4 regions of the Streptomyces sp. NBC_00328 genome follow, and region 4 is predicted to be linked to each of the others. Evidence: riboswitches for the same ligand, from Rfam matches in the RefSeq annotation. Region 4 holds a riboswitch; each other region holds the start of a gene.

Region 1 (5,557 bases), 1.4 Mb from region 4:
TGGGTGACCCGGCCTGGCCCTCGCCCTCGGTGACCCCGGTCGCGTACGCGCTCCAGGGCGCCCCGCTGCCGGTGCGCTCCCCGCAGCACACGGGGGTCGACGCGGGCCGGCTGTTCCCTTCCGGCGACGACGCCGACCTGCCGCCGGACCAACGGGAGGAGGACGCCCGCTCGGCCTGCTTCGAGTTCGAGGTGCCTGAGGAGACCTGGGTACTGGGCCGGCCCCGGGTCAATCTGCGGCTGACGTCCGCGTCACCCAGGGGCCAGGTGATCGCCCGGCTGTGCGACGTGGCCCCGGACGGAGCGTCGACGCTCGTCACCCGGGGCACCCTGAACCTCTCGGCGCGCCGGGGCCCCGACCGGGCGGTTCCCTGGGAACCGGGTACCACGGAGAACGTGGTGTTCGACCTGACCGCCATCGGCTACGCGTTCCCGGCGGGCCACCGGATCCGGCTGGGCGTCTCCTCCGCGTACTGGCCCTGGATCTGGCCCCAGCCGGGCTCGGAGGAGGGCTTCACCCTGGAGCCGATCGGCAGCGTCCTGGAACTCCCGGTACGGGCAACGGAGTCGGACCCCTCGGTCGCCTTCGAGGAACCGGAGCAGTTCGCACCCCTCGGCGTGACCGTCTCGGCGACCCTGGACGAGCCCCGCCCCCGACGCCTGGTCCTGCGCGACGTGGCCGCGGAGACCTGGCGTCTTGAGGTGGACCCGGGGCGCGGCGGTACCCGCGTGTACCCCGACGGCCTCGAATGCACGGAGGAGGCCCGGGAGACGTACACGATCGACACCTCGGACCCGCTGTCCGCCCGCGCCCACTCGGCCTGGTCGATCCGACTGCACCGCCCGGACCTGCCGTGGGACGCCCGCGTCGAGACGGTCTCCGCCATCACCTGCGACGCACAGGACTTCGTCACGACCGACGAACTCGTCTGCAAGGACGGCGACGAGGTCGTCTTCCATCGAACCTGGGAGAAGCGCATCCCGCGCACAGCCGGCTGACTGGGCCCGCCGGCACGGGAGTTCACTCCCTCGGACCGCTGCGCATCCACACGCGCCCCAGGCCCGGGCCGGCGCGACGCGCTCATGGCGCGGGCCCCGGCGTATCGCCGCGCCCCGGACGGCGGCAGGACACTCTCGCGCCGAACACCGGTGGCGCGAGGCGCACTTCACCGCGCACCGGCCCGGGTTCGGAACCGCGTCGGGGCGGCTTCGGTCCACGTCCGGGCGGCTTCGGCTTGCGTCCGGGCGGCTTCGGCTCGCGTGCGGGAGGCGCGCCCGCCACCGGGCGGCCACGTTCCCCGATGTGTCCCGCGCCACAATTCCCGCCGCGCCAGGGGCCTCTCGGTACCCCGCGAAGGGCTCGGCGGCGGCTTCCACCGCAAGGACGATGCCCGAATTACCCCTCATGCCGCCTTGATGCTCTTTGGTCTCGTGAGTTGGGTCACCGGCGAACCGGACTCCCGCCGCGCGCCCTTCGCGACCCAACCCGTTTGCCAAAGGCAAGTTGAGGATCTAATTCCGGCGCAATCGGACTTTTTACCCGTGCATTAACCAGGAGAAAGCGATCTTCGCGGTCAAATCTCATCTTGTTTCGGACATGTGCTCTCGCATACGTTCTGGTCGACCCCGGGCGGATCGCCGAATCCTGCCGCCGCCCGGCAACCCATCGACCCACGCACGGCAGGAGCGGGGGAACCACAGGTAAGCCGCCGATCCGGGCACACCGGACCGGCTTGGGGTGAAGCCGCGCCCACAGCGCGGCCGGGCATCTCCCGCCCGAACCCGACAGCTCACCTCGCAGGCGTCGGAGAGGAAATTCGTCATGCCCGTACGAGGCAAGCACCGCCGCATGAAGACCAACGTCATCACCCGGGGCATGATCGCCGCCGGAACGGGCGGCATCGCCCTCGCCCTCCCGCTCGTGAGCGCGACCGGCGCCAGCGCCGCCACCCCGGCGCAGGCCCCGCAGGCCGCCCACACCGCGGTGATCCCCAACGTGCAGCTCGTCACCTACAAGGTGGTCGCCGGCGACACGCTCTCCAAGGTGGCGCAGAAGTACCCCAAGAGCGGCGGCTGGAAGAAGCTGTACGCGGCGAACCGCGCGGTCATCGGTGACAACCCCGCCCACCTCCGTCCGGGCCTGAAGCTGACCGTGGGCACGAAGACGCTGAAGTCGACGACCGTCCGCACCACGGCGAAGGCGACCGCCGCCGTCGCCAAGTCGACCACCGTCACCCAGGCCGCCGCCAAGACGTACTCCAACAACCTCGACGGCTGGATCAAGGAATCCCTGGACGTCATGGCCAAGGCCGGCATCCCGGGCAGCTACGACGGCATCCACCGCAACGTGATGCGCGAGTCCTCCGGCAACCCCAACGCCATCAACAACTGGGACTCCAACGCCGCCGCGGGCATCCCCTCCAAGGGCCTGCTCCAGGTGATCGACCCCACGTTCCAGGCGTACCACGTGGCCGGCACGTCGTGGAACATCTACGACCCGGTCGCCAACATCACCGCGGCCTGCAACTACGCGGCCGACAAGTACGGCTCGATGGACAACGTCAACGGCGCCTACTGATCGCACCCCGCACCCCGTCTTCCTCCGCACCCGCCGACGGCGCCTTCCCGGCCCGTCGGCGGGTGCGTTGCGGTCCCGTCGGCCGGTGTGCGTCCGCGGGCGCGGCGGCGGGTGCGCGTCCGTGGGCACGGCGGGCGGGTGCGCTCCGAATGTGTCGGCGGGTGTGCGTTCGTGGGTGCGCCGGGCGGGCGTGTCGGCGGGTGTGCGTTTGCGGGCGCGCCAGGCTGGGGCGCCTGCGCCGCTAGTGCCGCGGCAGGCAACGTTTGCCCGTCAAGGAGCGGCGCCCGGTGCGTGCTCTCGGCGTGCCGGCCGGAAGTCCTCGTACTGGATGTACTTGGGCTTTCGGCCGGTGCGGCGAGAGTGCGTGCCGGGAGTCGCGACGGGGCGAACGTTGCCTGTCGCGGCACTAGAAGCCGAAGAGGCGCTCCAGCACGACCGCGATCCCGTCGTCCTCGTTCGACAGGGTGATTTCGTCGGCCACCGCCTTCAGTTCCGGATGGGCGTTGGCCATCGCCACACCTCGGGCCGCCCAGTCGAACATCGGGATGTCATTGGGCATGTCACCGAAGGCGAGCGTCGCGTCCGGCGTGAGCCCGAGGTGCGCCGCGGCGAGAGCCAGGCCCGTCGCCTTGGTCACCCCGCATGGCTGGAGTTCGACGGTGCCGGGTCCGGACATGGTGACCGTCGCCAGCGAACCGACCACTCCCCGTGCCGCCGACGCCAACTCGTCGTCGGACAAGGAGGGGTGACGGAGCAACACCTTGCTGATCGGCTCCGCCCAGAGGTCGTCCCGGCGCGGCACCCGCACCGCGGGCAGGGTCGGATGCGGCATGACATAGCCCGGCTCGATGAGCGTCAGCCCGTCCACGCCGTCCTGGTCGACCGCCGCGTACAGCAGCCCGACCTCCGCCTCGATCTTGCCGAGCGCCGTCTCCGCCAGTTCCCTGTCCAGGGTCACCGACCACAGCATGCGGTCCGCGCCGGCGTCGTACAGCTGCGCCCCCTGCCCGCACACCGCCAGTCCCTCGCCGCCGAGTTCGTCGAGAAGCGGTCGCACGCGTGGTGCGGGTCGGCCCGTGACCACGAGATGCCGGGCACCTGCCCGGGTCACCTTCGCCAACGCGGCACGTGACCGGTCGGAGAGTGTGTCGTCGCCGCGCAGCAGCGTTCCGTCCAGGTCAGTGGCGATGAGTGAATATGCAGTCGGAGCGGCCATGATCCGAAGAATACGGATCGAACGACTCATCGGCCCGGCCTGAACCGGACGACGTCCGGTATCCCGTCAGCAACGCCGTTCACCGCACGGTGGTAAGCGCGTTGCGACCGCTTCGGATCACCCACGCTCCACTTCCGTCCACACCGACTTTCCCGCACACGACCGACCACATTTCCCCAACACCCCCTGGACAAAGGCCAACTCGCCGACAGGCCACCTCGGCCGCCGTACCGCACCACGCCGGCCACCGGGGCCGGACATCGGCAAGTCCGTTCACGGACAAGCCCGTTGGGCCGGGCAGAGACGAACTCCTCCCGCCTTGGGAAGTGCGCCACGGAAGCGTACGAGACAGCCGCGGGCAGCCTCGGGCAGCCGCGAGCAGGTCCGTGAAGCGCGGCCACGGAACCGAGAAGCGGCACCCGTCACCCGGCTTCGGCGCACCCGCCGCCCAGCGACCTCCGGCTCCGCGCGGGACCAATACGGACATTGCAAACCCTTTAGGCCCTGCCGCAGCGGGGACACTCCCCCGTAACGTGTGCCCGACCACATGAAACGCGTGGAACGCATGGATCACATGGCGAGTACGAATCCGAAAGCGAGGCACCAACCGATGCCCCCCTTCGATGTCCCCGAGGGCGACCCCTTCGGCCCGCACAACCTGCCGTACGGCGTGTTCTCCCTGACCGACCCGGCCGGCGACCCCGAGCGACGCGTCGGCGTACGGCTCGGCGACCACGTGCTCGACGCGGGCGCGGCGGCCCGCTCCCTCGGCTCCCCTTACGCCGGGCTGCTCGCGCAGCCGACCCTCGACCCGCTGCTCGCCGCGGGCCGCACCGCCTGGTCCGACGTCCGGCGCGCGCTGACGGCCTGGGTGACCGTCCCGGCCCACCGGGAGACCCTCGCTCCCCATTTCCACCCGCTCACCGACGTGACGCTGCACCTCCCCTTCACCGTCGCGGACTACGTCGACTTCTACGCCTCCGAGAACCACGCCCGGAACGTCGGCCAGATCTTCCGTCCCGATGCCGCCGACTCCCTCACCCCGAACTGGAAGCACCTGCCGATCGGCTATCACGGCCGCTCCGGCACGGTCGTGGTGTCCGGCACGGATGTCGTCCGCCCGTCGGGCCAGCGCAAGGCCCCCGCGGACGCCGCCCCGGTCTTCGGCCCCTCGGTCCGCCTGGACATCGAGGCGGAGGTCGGCTTCGTGGTCGGCACCCCCTCGGAACAGGGCCGTCCGGTGCCCCTGGGCGACTACCGCGACCATGTCTTCGGCCTCTGCCTGCTCAACGACTGGTCGGCGCGCGACGTCCAGGCCTGGGAGTACGTCCCGCTCGGCCCCTTCCTCGGCAAGTCCTTCGCCACGTCCGTGTCGGCGTGGATCACCCCGCTGGACGCCCTCGACGACGCCCTGGTGGCCCCGCCCGTCCGCACGCACCCCCTCCTCCCCTATCTCGACGACGCCTCCGAGGAACCGGGCGGCTACGACCTCCGGATCTCCGTGGCCATCAACGGCCACGTCGTCTCGGAACCCCCCTTCTCCACCATGTACTGGACGGCCGCCCAGCAACTGGCCCACATGACGGTCAACGGCGCCTCCCTGCGCACCGGCGATCTGTACGGTTCCGGAACCGTCAGCGGCCCCTCCGAGGGCGAGCGCGGCTCGCTGCTCGAACTCACCTGGAACGGGCGCGACGCCCTCGAACTCCCCGACGGCAAGCGCACGTTCCTCGAGGACGGCGACGAGGTCACCATGACGGCCTG
Region 2 (5,557 bases), 2.3 Mb from region 4:
CCTGGTGGGCGCCGGCACCCTGCGCACGGACAATCCGCGGCTCCTGGTCAACTCCGCCGAACGGCGTGCGGCCCGTGTCGCCGGCGGCCGTCCCGAATACCCCCTGAAGGTCACCGTCAGCGGTTCCGGTGAGCTCGACCCGGGGGCCCAGTTCTGGCACACGGGCGGCGAGAAGATCGTCTACACGACGGACGAGGGCGCGCTGCGGGCGTCCGCCCTGCTGAAGGGGATCGTCGGCGTGGACGTCGTCCCGACCGGACCCGCACTCGACTGGCGTGTGCTCCTGGAACACCTTCACGACGTACGGGGGGTGCGCCGCCTCATGGTCGAAGGGGGCGGCAAGGTCCACACCCAGCTCGTGCGCGAGGAACTCGCCGACGAGCTCCAGCTCGCCGTCGCCCCGCTCTTCGTCGGGCAGCCGGACGCGCCGCGGCTGTTCGGGACCGGGGAGTACCCCGTGGGCCGGATGCGGCTGGTGGAGACGCGGCCCGTCGGCGACGTCGTGCTCATCCGCTACGTCCCCACCGCGCCCGGCACCGGCTCGCTCGCCTCCGCCGCGGACCGGCGGTGGCTGGAGCTCGCCTGTGAGCTGGCGGAGCTGTGCCCGCCCTCGAAGACCGCCTTCAGCGTGGGCGCCGTCGTGGTCGCGGCCGACGGGACCGAGCTGGCCCGGGGCCACTCCCGCGAGGGCGGCGATCCCGTCGTGCACGCCGAGGAGGCCGCCCTCGCCAAGATCGACCCGGCCGATCCCCGGCTGGCCGCCGCCACCGTCTACAGCAGCCTGGAACCGTGCGCCCACCGTGCCTCCCGGCCCGCTCCGTGCGCCCGGCTCATCCTGGACGCCGGTGTGCGACGGGTCGTCACCGCCTGGCGCGAGCCCGACACGTTCGTCAGGGACGCCGACGGGAACGGGCTCCTCGCCGCCGCGGGCGCCCAGGTCGCCGTCCTGCCCGAGTACGCGGACCGCGCCAAGGCCCCCAACCGGCATCTGGCGGCCGGGTAGAAGCCGGAGAGGAGCCGGGGAGAAGCCGGGTGCCGGCGCCGCTGGAGGGGCGCGTTTAAACGGGTGTGCTTCGGGTCCCGCGGATGGCGTACACTGGTTTCAACGACGCGGGGTGGAGCAGCTCGGTAGCTCGCTGGGCTCATAACCCAGAGGTCGCAGGTTCAAATCCTGTCCCCGCTACTGAAGGCCAAGGGCCGGAACTCGGATTCACGAGTTCCGGCCCTTGGTGTTTGCCCCCACCGGTTCCGCCGGCCGCTCCGGGCTCCTTTCCGGCCTTCTTCCGGCTTCTTCCGCCTCCTTCCGCTGCCTTTCGGCCGCTTTCGCCTTCTTCCGGCCGTGGTTCCCCGGAGCCGGTCCCGGTTCGCGCGGTGCTTCGGGCCGGTCCAGGTCCGCTCCGGCAGGCGGTGTCCTCCCCCGGTCGGGCCACACCGGTCGCCCGCCGCCCCCGTACCGGGTCTTCTGGACGGGTGGCGGGGCAGCCGGCAGGTGAGTGGCGGACCGGACGGCCCCGTGACCGGGCCGACCGGCTGTCCCGCGGTGTCCGCGGGTCCGGGAGCGTCCCACCGCCCGGTCCGGCGGCGGGAGCGCAGCCGCGCGGGATCGTGTACGCACGCGCCTTCGTCCGGATCCTGCCCGTGCTGTTCGTCGCCGCCGGGGTCGTCTACGACTACCTCACCCCGTCGGAATTCACCGCGACCCCCCTGTTCGCGGCCGCGCCCCTGGTCGCCGCACCTCTCCATTCGCTGCGCGGAACCGTTCTCACCGGCGTCCTCGCCGTCGGCGCCGTGCTCATCACCCACTTTGTCCTCGGCATCGTCCTTCAGGTCGACGCGGTCACCGAGGTGGTCACCGTGGCGATGGCCGCGGTACTCGCCGTCCTCATCAACACGGTCGTCCGGCGCGGCGACGAACGGCTCGCCTCCGTCCGGGAGATCGCCGAGTTCGCGCAGCGTGCCGTGCTGCCCGAGCCCGAGGCGCGGATCGCCGGACTGGAGGTCGCGGCCCGGTACGAGGCAGCGCAGGAGGACGCGTTCATCGGCGGGGATCTGTACGCCGTGCAGGACTCCCCGCACGGTGTACGGCTGGTCGTCGGGGACGTACGGGGGAAGGGGATGACCGCGGTGGCCACCGTCGCGACGGTGGTCGGGGCGTTCCGGGAGGCGGCCGAGCAGGAGGCGACCCTGGAGGGCGTCGCGGAGCGCCTGGAGCGGGCGCTGACGCGCGCGGGCACCCGGCGCGACAGCGTCGACGCGGCCGAGGGGTTCACGACCGCGGTCCTCGCCGAGATCCCGCACGGCGAGGACGTCGTACGCGTCGTCAACCGCGGCCACCCGCCGCCCCTGTTGCTGCATCCCGACGGCACGCTCCGCACCCTCACCGCCGAGTCCTTCGCGCTGCCGCTCGGGATGAGTGAACTGGGAAGCCTGCCCGCCCCGACGGTGCGGGAGGGATTTCCGCGCGGGACGACGCTGCTGCTGCACACCGACGGACTGTCCGAGGCCCGTGACGCGCGGGGGGAGTTCTTCGACCCGGCCGCCTGGCTGGCCGGACGGGTCTTTCCCTGCCCCGACACGCTGCTGACCGCCCTCTTCGAGGCGGCCCGCCTGCACACGGGCGGCGCGCTGACGGACGACATGGCGCTGCTCGCCGTCCGGCGCCCGTGACGGGTGCTCGCCGAGGGGAGCCGCGCGTTGTCCGGGAGGTCTTTCACCCCCTGGGCGACGGCTTTTCCGGGCTCGGTCACGAGCGGTGACCGGGCGGTGCCCCTCCGCGTAGCATCTGACTTACCGTCAGGAAAACCCGTGTCGACACCATGCGGTCAACTCGCCCGTTTTTCATCGCTCATGACCCCAAAGTCCTGGCCAAGAGCCGTTAATGATCAGTCGGAACGGCTTGGAATTCGGTGCCTGGGTCTATTAACGTTCGATAACGCAGCGCGGTCGTCACAACCGTCACAAGAGGCGGCTCCGTGCGCGCACGCGCCGAATCCCGTAAGGGAACCGGGGAACCAACTCGTGGGGTGAATCGAGCGTATTCCGCCGTGGAAGCACGGTGGCCGTACGCGCGTAGGAGACCTTCCTGCTCCGAACCCGTCAGCTAACCCGGTAGGCGGCAAGGAAGGAAAGGAGTGCGCCAGGTGGCGTCCAACCGGCCCGCTCAGCCAACCTCGTTCGCGCCGAACGAAACACACACCTTCGGCTACGGCAAGGACGAGGGACCCTGGGAGGAGTGGAATCCCACCGCGGATTCCGTCGCTCCCGTCCGCGGCCGGCACCGCACGGGCAAGCAGCGCGGCGGAGGACTCGCCCGCAGCTCCACGGTTCTCGGCGTCGGCGTCATAGCCGCCGTCGGCGCGGGTGGTATCGCCAGCGCCGCTCCGGGCAAGCCGCCCGTCTCGATCTCGCTGCCCGACCTGTCGTCGGTCACCGATTCGGCCAAGGCCCTGATCTCGGACGGCGGATCCAGCACTCCCAAGGGCTCCACGACCCCGCTCACCAGCGCCGGTCTGACCACCGCCGACGAGGCCCAGGGCACCACCGACGCCGGTGAGGCACTGCGCGACCGCATCATGCAGCAGGCCCAGTCGCAGCAGAACCAGGCCGACACCGCCACGCAGCAGGCCGCCCAGACGGCCGCCGCGAAGAAGGCCGTCGACCTCGCCGCCAAGCAGCAGAACGAAGCCGAGGCCAAGGCCGACGCCGTGAAGGAGAAGGCGGAGGAGGCGGCCAAGGCGAAGGCCGAGCAGGAGCGCCTCGCCGAGCTCGCCAAGAGCTACTCGCTGCCGACGTCCTCGTACACGCTGACCTCGACCTTCGGCGAGGCCGGTGCCCTGTGGTCCTCCGGCTACCACACCGGACTCGACTTCGCGGCGCCCACCGGCACGCTCATCAAGGCGGTCCACAGCGGCACCATCACGGAGGCCGGCTGGGCCGGAGCGTACGGCTACCGCACGATCCTCACCCTCGACGACGGTACGGAGCTGTGGTTCTGCCACCAGTCGTCCATCAGCGTCAGCGTGGGCCAGAAGGTCGCCACCGGTGATGTCATCGGGCGCGTGGGTGCGACGGGCAATGTCACCGGGGCGCACCTGCACCTCGAAGTGCACCCCGGCGGCGCCGCCACCGGCATCGACCCGATGGCGTGGCTCCAGAGCAAGGGCCTCAACCCCTAACCCCTGATTTCCGATCTCCGGCAGCCCTGACGTCAACCCCCCCGACGTCAGGGCTGTCGGTCGTCCGGGCGCGGACGACGGCCCCCGGCCCAGGTGATTGCGGAATACATCCGTCCGGGACGGGTGTTGAGCCCGTACATGACTTCTCTTCGCAAGCTCGGTTCGTCCGACCTCGAGGTCTTCCCGCTCTCCCTCGGGGGCAACGTCTTCGGCTGGACGGCCGACGAGACCCGGTCCTTCGCCGTGCTCGACGCCTACGCGGCAGCCGGCGGCAACTTCCTCGACACGGCCGACTCCTACTCCGCCTGGATCGAGGGCAACGAGGGCGGCGAGTCCGAGACCATCATCGGCAAGTGGCTGAGGACCCGCGGCAACCGCGAGGACATCGTGGTCGCCACCAAGGTCAGCCAGCACCCCGCGTACCAGGGTCTGTCCGGTGCCAACATCAAGGCCGCGGCCGACGCGTCGCTGCGCCGCCTGGGCACCGACCACATCGACCTCTACTACACGCACTTCGACAAGCCGGACGTGCCGGTCGAAGAGATCATCGGTGCCCTCGACGAGCTGGTGACGGCCGGCAAGGTGCGGCACATAGCCGCCTCCAATATCTCTCCGGAGCGGCTGCGGGAGTCCCTGGAGTTCTCCGACCGCGAGGGCCTCGCGCGGTATGTCGCGCTCCAGCCGCACTACAACCTCGTCTCGCGCGACACCTACGAGGGCTCCCTGCTGGAGGTCGCCTCCCAGGCAGGTCTGGCCGCCGTCCCGTACTTCGCGCTCGCCTCCGGTTTCCTCACCGGCAAGTACCGCCCCGGCACGACGGTCGACTCGGCCCGGGCCGCGGGCGCGGCCAAGCACCTCGACACGGAACGCGGGCCGCTGGTCCTCGCCGCCCTCGACGAGATCGCCGCGGCCCACGGCGTCGCCGTCCCGACGGTCGCCCTCGCCTGGCTGGCCGCACAGCCGACGGTCGCCGCGCCCATCGCCTCCGCCCGCACCGTGGAGCAGCTCCCGGCCCTGCTGGGGGTCGCGGACCTGGTGCTGACGGACGAGGAACTCACGCGCTTGACGCAGGCGTCGGCGTAACGGCCGTAGCGCGGGCGCGCGGACCCGGGTACCCACCGGCCCGTGGCCCAGGTGCGGGGGACCGGACCGGTGGTGTCCACCGGCCGGTCCCGGGCCGGGCGTCGGGCCCTAGGAGCGGTACGGGTTGTACGCGGGATACGGGGCCGGCGCGGATGCCTGTGCCGGTGGGCCGTAGGGCCGGGCCGGCGGGGCGATGTAGCCGTACCCGGGGGCCGGCCAGGGCGGCGGCGCGGGCAGCGGTGCCGTGGCGCGGGCCGCGTAGGCGAGGGCCGGACGGGCGATCTCCCGGCGGCGCCACA
Region 3 (5,557 bases), 1.2 Mb from region 4:
GAGGCGTCGCGCGAGGCATGCTGCTGGTCACCCGCGCCGCCTCGCTTCGCGTACTGCGTGCGCTGTTGCGGAGTGAGGCGGTCGAGCAGCCGGCGGGCCGCGCCGAGCTTCTCGTTGACCGTCTTCTTGTGCTGCTTCAGCTCGGTCTGCCGCGACTTGAGGGCCGCCAGTTCGATGTGCGCCGCCCCACGCAACTGCTCGAGCTCACGGAGCTGTTTGCGTACCCCGGCGATCTTCGCCGACTGCCGGGTGCCGACCCGCTCGGCGAGCGCGGCCCCCTCCAGATACTGGTCGGGGCGGTCGGAGAGCGCGAGTTGCACCACGGGGTCGAGCCCACCGCTGCGGTACTGCGCCGCGGCCATCGAACCCAGCGCTTCCCGGGCCGAGTTGAGCCGGTCCTCCCGGCGGGCCGCCTCGTCGCGGAGCTTGCTCAGGTTCGCCTCCGCCTCGCCGGCCTTCTCCTTGGCGCCGTCGTACTTCTGGGTGGCGGCCTCCGCCTCCTCGTACAGCTTGTCGACCCTTGCCTTCACCTGCGCCGCGGACAACTGGGGGTCGGCGTGCCCGACCCCGTCGAAGCCGGTGGCCGTCGCCGCGCCCGCGAGGGCGATGGTGACTGCTGTGCGGGCCGTGTTTCCGCCGACCGAGCGCTGTCTGGCCTTGCGGTGCGCTGCCACGAGGGCCCACATCCTTCCGTGCGACCGCCCTTGAGGTGCGGTCAAGCGGTGACACGTCCGGCGGCGGCTCACACAGGGGGAGCGGGCCGCCGCCGGACCTTCTCGGCGGTGGTGTCCGACTGCCGTCCCTGGCCCGGACGGTGGTGGGGAGCCGGTCACCTGGTGAAGGACGCTAAACCTGGGAGCGAGCTGTTGGTAACGCTATGTATGGAACTATCGCTATTGGATCGCCGAGAGACCAAATGTGACCAAGATTCCGGTCGTACGTCACGACTTCACGCAGGGTGATGACCGAAGCGGCGATTCCCGGACGGCCCGCGCGGTGCCGGTGCTATGGCTGACGCGTGATGGTCCGGTGGCGAGGGAGTGCAGATCGGGGCCGGAGCGTGACGGGGGCCGGTGGGGCGGGACGGCCCGGGGAACGGGCGGGGCCCCCGGGAGGGGAGGGTGGTCGGCGGGCAGGGGTGGGTCAAGGGTGCCTGGTGGGAATGGGGGCCCGGCCGGGAGGGCCTCAGGGGGTGCAATTAGGCTCCGGCCCCATGGACGTACTCATCCATCTCTTCGTCGGCCTGTGGACCTGACCGGCCGAGGCGGTCCCGTTCGCCGGGGTCGAGGGCGGCCCTGACCGGCGTCCGCTCGGCACGGGGCGGACCGACGGCCGCGTCACCCCCGCGCGGTGGACCTGAGGGGCACCGTCACCCCCGCACGGTGGACCTGAAGGCGAGAGCGGCGCCCGCGGCCGCCGCGAGCCAGGCCGCCACCGCGATCCACAGCAGCACCTGTCCCGGCCCCTTGAGCCAGAAGACGTCGAGGGCGGCCGCGACCGCGAGGGCCGCCACCGCCGACATCCCCATCGGGAAGACGGTGGCCCAGCGCCGGACGTCGTACCGCGGGCGCGGCCACACCACCTCCGCGACGGCCAGAAGGAAGTAGCAGGCGAGGTCGAGCGCGAGCAGAGCGCCCGTCGTATCGCGCAGGACGCCCTGGTCGTCGTTGTTCCACAGGTACGGATCCACGTGGTGCGCCGCGACGAGTCCCGCCCCGGCCAGTGCCGAGATGCCCAGCGCGCCGGCCGCGATCCAGTGGTCCCCTGCGCCCTTCCTCACCTCGCCCAGGTCGAAGCAGGCGAACGAGAGCACGTAGAGCCCGATCCCCAGCCAGAACAGCACCAGCGCGGTGTGCGCGAGCCAGTCCGGGCCCACGGCGGTGGCGATCGTGGCCGCGAGGACCGAGAGCCCCTGGGTGGCCACGCAGACGAGGAACACCTCGCCCGGCATACGGCGCCGCAGACGACGCAGGACGGCCCACAGCAGAACCGGCCAGAGCACGGCCGACAGCGCGAGCAGGGCTTCGGCGAGCTCGTGCCACCCCAGTGCGGAGAACCGGGTGCCGAGCACGGTGGTCGCCGCGACCGCGTCGAGCCCGGCGGGTGTGCCGGCCTGCCGCGCCCACCGCTCCCGGTCGCCCACCAGCCGGACCGCGAGGTCCGCGGCGAGCCCGGCCCAGGCGAGCGACGCGAGGACCAGCGCGATCCGGGAGAGGGTCTCGTGGCCGGTCAGGTGCAGCCCGATCGAGATGATGCCGGTGGCCATGACGGCGGTTCCGGCGGTGGCCGCCCACCCCGCCCGCCGGGCGCGGAGCGAGGTGCTGTCCGGCATGTCCGGTGTGTCTGACATGTTCTCGATGCTAGGGACCTCCGCACCGGGTTGCGGGCGGGCCACGCGCGGGCGGGAGACGAAAACGCGGGGCACGCGTGGGGACCGGGAAGCCCCCGCGCGTGCCCCGCGAGAGCGGCGCCCGTGTCCCGGTCTACGCCGGGCGCACCACGCTGTGGATCGCGGAGGTGCCGTCGTAGTAGATCGACTCCTCGCGGACGTACGCGCCCGGCTTCGGCGCGTGGATCATCATGCCGTCGCCGATGTAGAGGCCGACGTGGCTGATGTCGTCGTAGAAGAAGACCAGGTCGCCGGGCCGGGCGTCGGCGAGGGAGACCGTCGTGCCCGCGTTCACCTGGTCGTAGGTGACGCGCGGGAGGCTGACGCCGGCGGCCTTCCAGGCGGCCTGGGTCAGGCCCGAGCAGTCGTAGGAGTCCGGGCCGGTGGCGCCCCAGACGTACGGCTTGCCGATCTGCGCGCGGGCGAACGCGAGCGCCTCGGCCGCCTTCGACGAGGGGTCCGTGGCCGTCGATCCTGTCGACGAGCCGGAAGCCGTGCCGGTCGTGGTGCCGGACGACGACTGCTGCTGGGCGGCCTTCTCGGCGGTGGCCTGCTGCCGTGCCAGCTCCGCCGCCTTGGCCGCGGCCTGCTCCCGCTTCTTCTTCTCGATCGCCGCCAGCCGCGCCTTGTCCTCGGCGTTCAGCTTCGAGAGCAGGGAGCGGGCCTCGGTGAGCTTGTGCTGCACCGTGGCCTTGGACGTCTTGAGCTCCTTCTGCGAGGCGGTCAGTGACTCCAGGTTCCGGGTGGCCTCCGCCCGCTTCCTGGTGGTGGCGGCCTGCTCGGTGATGTAGTCGTCGACGGCCGCCTTCTGGCGGTTCGTCAGACGGCTCATCAGCTGGGTCTGGTCGAAGTAGTCCTGGGGGTTGTCGGCGAGCAGCAGGGTCGCGGTGTCGGGCGCGGAGGCCCCGGTGCGGTACTGCGCCGCGGCGAACGACCCCAGCTCCTCGCGCGCGGTGTTGAGCTTCTCGGTGCGCCGGGCGACGTCGTCGAGCAGGGTGTCGACGCGCTCGCGCTGCTCGGCGGTCTTCTCCCGGGTCGCGTTGTACTTGTTCGTGGCCGTCTCGGCCTGGTGGTAGAGGTCGTCGACCTTCTTCGAGACCGCTTCGATGCTGGGCCGGGGCTCGGCCGAGGGGGCGGCGTTGGCGGTCTGGGAGAGCAGGGCCACGGAGGTGATGGCCGCTGTGGCGAGGGCCGGGGTCCGTATGCCTGCGATGCGCGCACCCGTGGGACGCGCCTTGCGGTGTGACGCCAAGAGAGGCGACTCCTTCCGTCATCCGCCTACCGAGTTAGCTGTCGGGTTCGGGCGGGTGGTTCCGGAAGGCTGCCCTACGGTCCTTGCCCCACAAGGCGGTTGGACCGATTCACCCCAAGATCGGTGGGTCCCCGGCTCCGGGGCCTCGCGGCGTACCGGACTCGGCGGAGGCCGCTCGGCCCGGCGAGGTTCGCCGGTCGCGGTCGGGCGGCCTTCCGGCACGCTAGCCAACCGGTGTGGCCCGTGTGAAGGTTGATGTGCGATATGCCCGATACATTTTCGTGACCACTGCCGTGTGTCCCGCGGGCGGCGACCCGCTCGTCCGCCCCGTCGAACGGACCCCGCTCGCTCCGGTCCGCTTGCTCCGAGCCGCTCGCCGGAGCCGCTTGTTCCGAGCCGCTCGCCGACGGAATGTCGCGCCGGGTGACCGCTCGGCCGCCTCCGGTCACGGGGTGTGAGGTGTCGTGGCCGGAAGGCCGCCTTCCCCGGGGCGTCCGCCGGGACCCTGGTCACACTTGCGGCCGAGTTCTCGAGGTGGCGGCGGGCTGTCGGTGGGGCGGCCTAGACTCGGAGAGCGATGAGCAGCCTCTTTGACGACAGCTTCCTGGCGGACCTCAAGCCCTCCGGGGCCCACGAGGACGAACACCCGCCGCCGCCCGAGGACGAGCACGTACCGGAGCCGGTTCCGGACGATCTGTTCGGCGGGAAGTTCGACATGCCGCCGAGCCGGGACGCGTACTACCGCGACGGTGCGCCCAGGCCCGCCGTGGACCCGGCGGCCCTGCTGGACGGACTGAACGAGAACCAGCGCGCGGCCGTGGTCCACTCCGGCTCCCCGCTGCTCATCGTGGCCGGTGCCGGCTCCGGCAAGACCCGCGTGCTCACCCACCGGATCGCGCATCTGCTCGGCGAGCGGAACGTCCACCCGGGCCAGATCCTCGCGATCACCTTCACGAACAAGGCCGCGGGCGAGATGAAGGAGCGCGTCGAGGCGCTCGTGGGCCCGCGCGCCAACGCGATGTGGGTGATGACCTTCCACAGCGCCTGTGTCCGCATCCTGCGCCGCGAGAGCAAGACGCTCGGCTTCACCTCGTCGTTCTCGATCTACGACGCCGCCGACTCCAAGCGGCTGATGGCGCTCGTCTGCCGTGATCTCGACCTCGACCCCAAGCGTTTCCCGCCGAAGTCGTTCAGCGCCAAGATCTCGAACCTGAAGAACGAGCTGATCGACGAGGAGGACTTCGCCGCCCAGGCCACCGACGGCTTCGAGAAGACCCTCGCCCAGGCGTACGCGATGTACCAGTCGCGGCTGCGCGAGGCCAACGCGCTCGACTTCGACGACCTGATCATGACCACGGTCAATCTGCTGCGCGCCTTCCCGGACGTCGCCGAGCACTACCGCCGCCGCTTCCGGCACGTCCTGGTCGACGAGTACCAGGACACGAACCACGCGCAGTACGCCCTCGTGCGGGAGCTCGTGGGGACCTCCGAGCACCCCGTGGACGTACCGCCCAGGGAGTACGACCTGGCACCCGCCGAGCTGTGCGTCGTGGGTGACGCGGACCAGTCGATCTACGCCTTCCGCGGCGCGACCATCCGCAACATCCTCCAGTTCGAGGAGGACTACCCGAGCGCGACGACGATCCTCCTGGAGCAGAACTACCGCTCCACCCAGACGATCCTGTCCGCCGCCAACGCGGTCATCGAGCGCAACGAGTCCCGCCGCCCCAAGAACCTGTGGACCAACGCGGGCGCGGGCTCGAACATCACGGGCTATGTCGCGGACACCGAGCACGACGAGGCCCAGTTCGTCGCCGACGAGATAGACCGTCTCTCCGACGCGGGCGAGGCCAAGGCCGGCGACGTCGCGGTCTTCTACCGCACGAACGCGCAGTCCCGTGTCTTCGAAGAGATCT
Region 4 (5,557 bases):
GGACGGCACGCGCGCGTGCGACGCGGCCGACCTGGCGCTCACCGTCCTCGGCGGCGGCGAGTCCTCCCGGCTCTACAACCGGCTCGTACGCCGTGACCGCACCGCCGTCGCGGCCGGGTTCGGCCTGCTGCGGCTCGCCGGAGCGCCCTCCCTGGGGTGGCTGGACGTGAAGACGTCCGGCGACGTCGAGGTCCCGGTCATCGAGGCCGCCGTCGACGAGGAGCTCGCCCGGTTCGCCGAGGAGGGTCCCACGGCCGGTGAGATGGAGCGCGCCCAGGCCCAGTTGGAGCGCGAATGGCTCGACCGGCTCGGCACCGTGGCGGGCCGCGCCGACGAACTGTGCCGGTACGCCGTCCTGTTCGGCGACCCGCAGCTCGCCCTGACCGCCGTGCAGCGCGTTCTCGACGTCACGGCGGACGAGGTCCGGGAGGCCGCCAAGGCCCGCCTGCGCCCCGACAACCGCGCGGTGCTCGTCTACGAGCCGACCACCGCCGAAGCAGCCGACGCGGCTGACTCCGCCGACGAGACCGACGAGGAGGCGGCGAAGTGACCGAGCTCGCCACCATGGACTTCCACCCGCAGCCCCAGGCCGGCCAGCCGAAGCCGTGGGCGTTCCCCGCCCCCGAGCGGGGCACCCTGGACAACGGTCTGACCGTGCTGCGCTGTCATCGCCCCGGCCAGCAGGTCGTGGCCGTCGAGGTGAACCTCGACGCGCCGCTGGACGCCGAGCCGGCGGGCCTGGACGGCATCGCCACGATCATGGCGCGCGCCTTCTCCGAGGGAACCGACAAGCACTCGGCCGAGGACTTCGCCGCCGAACTGGAGCGCTGCGGCGCCACGCTCGACGCGCACGCCGACCACCCCGGTGTGCGCCTGTCCCTCGAAGTGCCCGTCTCGCGCCTGGCCAAGGCCCTCGGCCTGCTCGCCGACGCCCTGCGGGCCCCCGCGTTCGCGGACAGCGAGGTCGAGCGGCTGGTGACCAACCGGCTGGACGAGATCCCGCACGAGACGGCCAACCCCGCCCGCCGTGCCGCCAAGGAGCTCTCCAAGGAGCTGTTCCCGGCGAGCGTGCGCATGGCACGCCCGCGGCAGGGCACCGAGGAGACCGTCCAGAACATCGACGCGTCGGCCGTTCGCGCGTTCTACGAGAGGCACGTGCGCCCCGCCACGGCCACCGCCGTCGTCGTCGGCGACCTGACCGATGTCGATCTCGACGAACTGCTCGCCGACACGCTCGGCTCCTGGACCGGCTCGGCCGCCCAGCCGCGCCCCGTGCCGCCGGTGAGCGCCGACGACACCGGCCGTGTGATCATCGTCGACCGCCCCGGTGCCGTCCAGACGCAGCTGCTCATCGGCCGGGTCGGCGCCGACCGGCACGACCGCGTGTGGCCCGCGCAGGTCCTCGGCACCTACTGCCTCGGCGGCACCCTCACCTCGCGCCTGGACCGCGTCCTGCGCGAGGAGAAGGGCTACACCTACGGAGTGCGGGCGTTCGGACAGGTCCTGCGTTCCGCGCCGGACGGCACGGGTGCCGCGATGCTCGCCATCAGCGGCTCGGTCGACACCCCCAACACCGGTCCTGCGCTCGACGACCTGTGGACGGTGTTGCGCACCCTCGCGGCGGAGGGCCTGACCGACGCGGAGCGCGACGTCGCCGTGCAGAACCTGGTGGGCGTCGCGCCCCTCAAGTTCGAGACGGCCGCGGCGGTCGCGAGCACGCTCGCGGACCAGGTCGAGCAGCACCTGCCGGACGACTATCAGGCGACGCTCTACCGGCAACTGGCCGCCACCGGCACCGTGGAGGCCACCGCGGCGGCCGTGAGCGCCTTCCCGACGGACCGTCTGGTGACCGTCCTGGTGGGCGACGCGGCGCAGATCGCGGAGCCGGTCAGGGCCCTCGGAATCGGTGAAGTCACCGTGGTGGCAGCCGAGTAGAGCCCGTGCGACGCGTCAGGGCCCTGACGGCTGAAGAGCCGTCAGGGCCCTCCCTTTTCCGGAAGCCGCTCCCAAGATGTCCGTATTCGTATGACGGCCACCGTTCTGCCCTGTGGGATGCGTTACAAAAATCGTGATCCGTTTGTTGTTCGAAAGTTGCCCCGCTTAGCGTCAGTGCGGCTGTTCGTCACGCAGTGCGCCGCGCCCGCGGCACCGGACAGTCATCGCCGAGTCCCCCATGACGCGAGTCAGGGGAGCCGGGGACCCACACGTAGTCCCTGGGGTGAATCGGACGCCCTCTCCGGAGGGAGCCCGTAGGAGACCTTCCTGCTCCGAACCCGTCAGCTAACCCGGTAGGCGAGAGGGAAGGAAAGGATCAGCCCCTACATGGCGTTCACCTGTGGCACCGGCAAGCACCGTCGTACGAGCCGCGTGCACAGCACGACCACCACGACCGCCGTCGGGGTCGCGGCGCTCACCACCACCGGTGTCATCGGAACCCTGGCCGGCCCCGCGTTCGCCGCGGAAGCCTCCGTCGAGCAGACCGGGCTGACCCAGACCGTCACGCTCAACGACACGGTCGCCGACCAGATCGACGCCCAGGCCTTCGCGCAGCTGCGCGCCGCCGACGAGGCCGCCGCGCGCAAGCAGGCCGAGCAGACCGCGCGCAAGCAGGCCGCGGAGCAGGCCCAGAAGCTGCGCGAGACCAAGGAGCGCGCCGCCCGTGAGGCCGAGCGCAAGCGCCTGAACACGTTCGTCATGCCGATCACCGGTTCGTACGTCTCCACCGGCTACCAGGCCAGCAGCAGCCTCTGGTCCTCCGGCAGCCACACCGGCGTCGACTTCCACGCCGCGTCCGGCACCTCGGTCCACGCCGTCGGCTCCGGCACGGTGGTCACGGCCGGCTGGGGCGGCGCCTACGGCAATCAAGTCGTGATCAAGATGCACGACGGCACGTACACCATGTACGGCCACCTCTCGTCCATCGGTGTGTCCGTGGGGCAGACGGTCACTCCGGGGCAGCAGATCGCTCTGTCGGGGGACACGGGCAACACCACCGGTCCGCACCTTCACTTCGAGGCCCGTACGACCGCCGAGTACGGATCGGACATGGACCCGGTCGCGTACCTGCGCTCGCACGGCGTCAACGTCTGACGACCGCTTCGCGGCTTCTTCACCGCTTTCGATGCCCCGGCTCACCGAGCCGGGGCATCGTCGTTTCCGGATGCCGTCTGTCCAAAAAATATCCATGGATTCAGGCCTGCCATCGGAAATTCAGGCTTCCTGCAATAGAGTCACTGAACAAGCGTCAATCGACGGCGTTTCACGGGGATTAAAGCGGAGGTCGGTCATGCGTATTCCGGCGCACTCGGTGTGCACGGCGATCCGTGACGACATCGTCGCGGGTGTCTACGAGCGCGGCGGCCGCCTCACCGAGGAACTGCTCGCACGCCGGTACGGCGTCTCGCGCGTCCCCGTGCGCGAGGCCCTGCGCACGCTGGAGGCCGAGGGGTTCGTGGTCACCCGCCGGCACGCGGGCGCGTGTGTCGCGGAGCCCTCCGAGCTGGAGGCCGCGGACCTCCTGGAGATGCGCATGCTGCTGGAACCGCTGGGTGCCGCGAGAGCCGCGCAGCGGCGCACGGAGGCCCACCTGAAGGTGCTGCGAGGTCTGGTCAGGCTGGGGCAGGAGCGCTCAAGGCGAGGCCACAGCGAGGATCTGCGCTCGTTGGGCGGCTGGTTCCACGAGACGCTCGCGCAGGCGTCCGGCAGCCCCGCGCTCACCTCGACGCTCGCCCAGCTGCGTCACAAGATCGCCTGGATGTACTCGGTGGAGGCGCCGGCCGACCCCGCGGAGTCCTGGGCGGAGCACGGCGGCATCGTGGACGCGGTCGCCCGCGGGGACAGTGAGCGGGCCCGCGCGATCACGGCCCTGCACACCGAGCGCGCCACGGCCGCGCACCGGCTCCGATTTCCCGGCGGCGACCGGCCGGACCGTGTGAGAAGTTCGCAACATCCCGTAAACATGACGGGCCCGCGTCATTAACACGGGCGCCGTATACAAAGAGGGATATTCGGCAGGGGCTCATTTCTGATGCCCTTTTATGCGTGTGTCCGGAATTTCGGCGCACGCCATTCCCGTGGTCATGGTGCGAGGTCGTACATGGCATGTGGGGAATTCCGAGCGAGGGTACGGAAAAACAGCCGAGCCGCGCCACCCGGTGAAGGGGGGCGCGGCTCGGCCGCTCGTGTCCGGGTGCCTCGTGGGCGGCTCAGACGGTCTCGGGGAGCTCGTCGAGCCCCTCGGCGACCAGCTTCGCCAGACGGTCGAGAGCGGCATCCGCGCCCTCGGAGTCCGATGTGAGGACGATCTCCTCGCCGCCCTGGGCGCCCAGGCCGAGGACCGCGAGCATGGAGGCCGCGTTGACGGGGTCCCCGTCGGCCTTGGCGATCGTCAAGGGGATGCCGGAGGCCGTGGCGGCCCGGACGAAGATGGAGGCGGGGCGGGCGTGGAGGCCCTCGGTCCAGCCGACGTTGACGCGGCGCTCAGCCATGTGATGCTGCCCTTCGGGTGTTCAAGGTTGTCTAGACCATTCTTTCATATCGCGAGGCTTGCCCGGACGGTCCCGGATCTCGCCCGCCGCGGTGTCGGCCGAGGACCCGCTCCGACGCCCGTCACCCTCAGACTGCCTCGCGCCGTTGTCGTACGCGAGCCGTACTCTGGGGCCCATGCAGACCTCGGCGGATCGGCACGAGTACCCAGCCCACTGGGAGGCCGACGTGGTGCTGCGTGACGGCGGCACCGCACGCATCAGACCCATCACCGTCGACGACGCCGAACGTCTGGTCAGCTTCTACGAGCAGGTGTCGGACGAGTCGAAGTACTACCGCTTCTTCGCGCCCTATCCGCGGCTGTCCGCCAAGGACGTCCACCGCTTCACCCACCACGACTTCGTGGACCGCGTGGGCCTCGCGGCCACGGTGGGCGGCGAGTTCATCGCCACCGTGCGCTACGACCGGATCAACGCCGACGGCATGCCCGCCTCCGCGCCCGCCGACGAGGCCGAGGTCGCCTTCCTCGTGCAGGACGCCCACCAGGGCCGCGGTGTCGCCTCCGCGATGCTCGAGCACATCGCCGCAGTGGCCCGCGAGCGTGACATCCGCCGTTTCGCCGCCGAGGTGCTGCCCGCCAACAACAAGATGATCAAGGTGTTCACGGACGCCGGATACACCCAGAAGCGCAGCTTCGAGGACGGTGTCGTACGCCTGGAGTTCGACCTCGAACCCACCGACCGGTCCCTGGCCGTGCAGCGCGCGCGGGAACAGCGCGCCGAGGCCCGCTCCGTGCAGCGGCTGCTCGCCCCCGGCTCCGTCGCCGTCATCGGCGCCGGGCGCACACCGGGCGGGGTCGGCCGCAGCGTCCTCGACAACCTCCGGGAAGCAGGGTTCACCGGACGCCTGTACGCCGTGAACGCGGCCCTCCAGGAGAAGGAACTCGACGGAGTCCCGGCCCACCGCTCCATCAGGGACATCACCGAACCCGTCGACCTCGCCGTCGTCGCCGTGCCCGCCGAACACGTCCCCGAGGTCGTGACGGAATGCGGCGAACACGGCGTACAGGGAC

Evidence for each region. A riboswitch is a leader RNA that binds a small molecule or an ion and turns the genes downstream of it on or off. The one in region 4 is predicted to bind cyclic di-AMP.
Region 1: linked by a shared signal. The riboswitch ahead of OG485_RS25275 (transglycosylase SLT domain-containing protein) and the one ahead of OG485_RS31355 (M23 family metallopeptidase) in region 4 are both predicted to bind cyclic di-AMP.
Region 2: linked by a shared signal. The riboswitch ahead of OG485_RS21275 (M23 family metallopeptidase) and the one ahead of OG485_RS31355 (M23 family metallopeptidase) in region 4 are both predicted to bind cyclic di-AMP.
Region 3: linked by a shared signal. The riboswitch ahead of OG485_RS26290 (C40 family peptidase) and the one ahead of OG485_RS31355 (M23 family metallopeptidase) in region 4 are both predicted to bind cyclic di-AMP.

Annotation. Positions count from the first base shown of each region.
Region 1 is NZ_CP108013.1:5,752,644-5,758,200, reverse strand. It holds gene OG485_RS25280 (CocE/NonD family hydrolase) at 1-998, shown strand, start outside; cyclic di-AMP (ydaO/yuaA leader) riboswitch at 1,658-1,818, shown strand; gene OG485_RS25275 (transglycosylase SLT domain-containing protein) at 1,822-2,577, shown strand; gene OG485_RS25270 (HAD family hydrolase) at 2,984-3,793, opposite strand; gene fahA (fumarylacetoacetase) at 4,404-5,557, shown strand, end outside.
Region 2 is NZ_CP108013.1:4,871,537-4,877,093, reverse strand. It holds gene OG485_RS21290 (dihydrofolate reductase family protein) at 1-1,003, shown strand, start outside; tRNA gene OG485_RS21285 (tRNA-Met) at 1,110-1,183, shown strand; gene OG485_RS21280 (PP2C family protein-serine/threonine phosphatase) at 1,606-2,667, shown strand; cyclic di-AMP (ydaO/yuaA leader) riboswitch at 2,974-3,130, shown strand; gene OG485_RS21275 (M23 family metallopeptidase) at 3,141-4,175, shown strand; gene OG485_RS21270 (aldo/keto reductase) at 4,314-5,258, shown strand; gene OG485_RS21265 (PrsW family intramembrane metalloprotease) at 5,367-5,557, opposite strand, start outside.
Region 3 is NZ_CP108013.1:5,965,737-5,971,293, forward strand. It holds gene OG485_RS26280 (C40 family peptidase) at 1-674, opposite strand, end outside; gene OG485_RS26285 (tellurite resistance/C4-dicarboxylate transporter family protein) at 1,370-2,332, opposite strand; gene OG485_RS26290 (C40 family peptidase) at 2,484-3,641, opposite strand; cyclic di-AMP (ydaO/yuaA leader) riboswitch at 3,650-3,818, opposite strand; gene pcrA (DNA helicase PcrA) at 4,219-5,557, shown strand, end outside.
Region 4 is NZ_CP108013.1:7,133,659-7,139,215, forward strand. It holds gene OG485_RS31345 (M16 family metallopeptidase) at 1-550, shown strand, start outside; gene OG485_RS31350 (M16 family metallopeptidase) at 547-1,935, shown strand; cyclic di-AMP (ydaO/yuaA leader) riboswitch at 2,151-2,310, shown strand; gene OG485_RS31355 (M23 family metallopeptidase) at 2,323-3,090, shown strand; gene OG485_RS31360 (GntR family transcriptional regulator) at 3,287-3,979, shown strand; gene OG485_RS31365 (HPr family phosphocarrier protein) at 4,206-4,487, opposite strand; gene OG485_RS31370 (bifunctional acetate--CoA ligase family protein/GNAT family N-acetyltransferase) at 4,663-5,557, shown strand, end outside.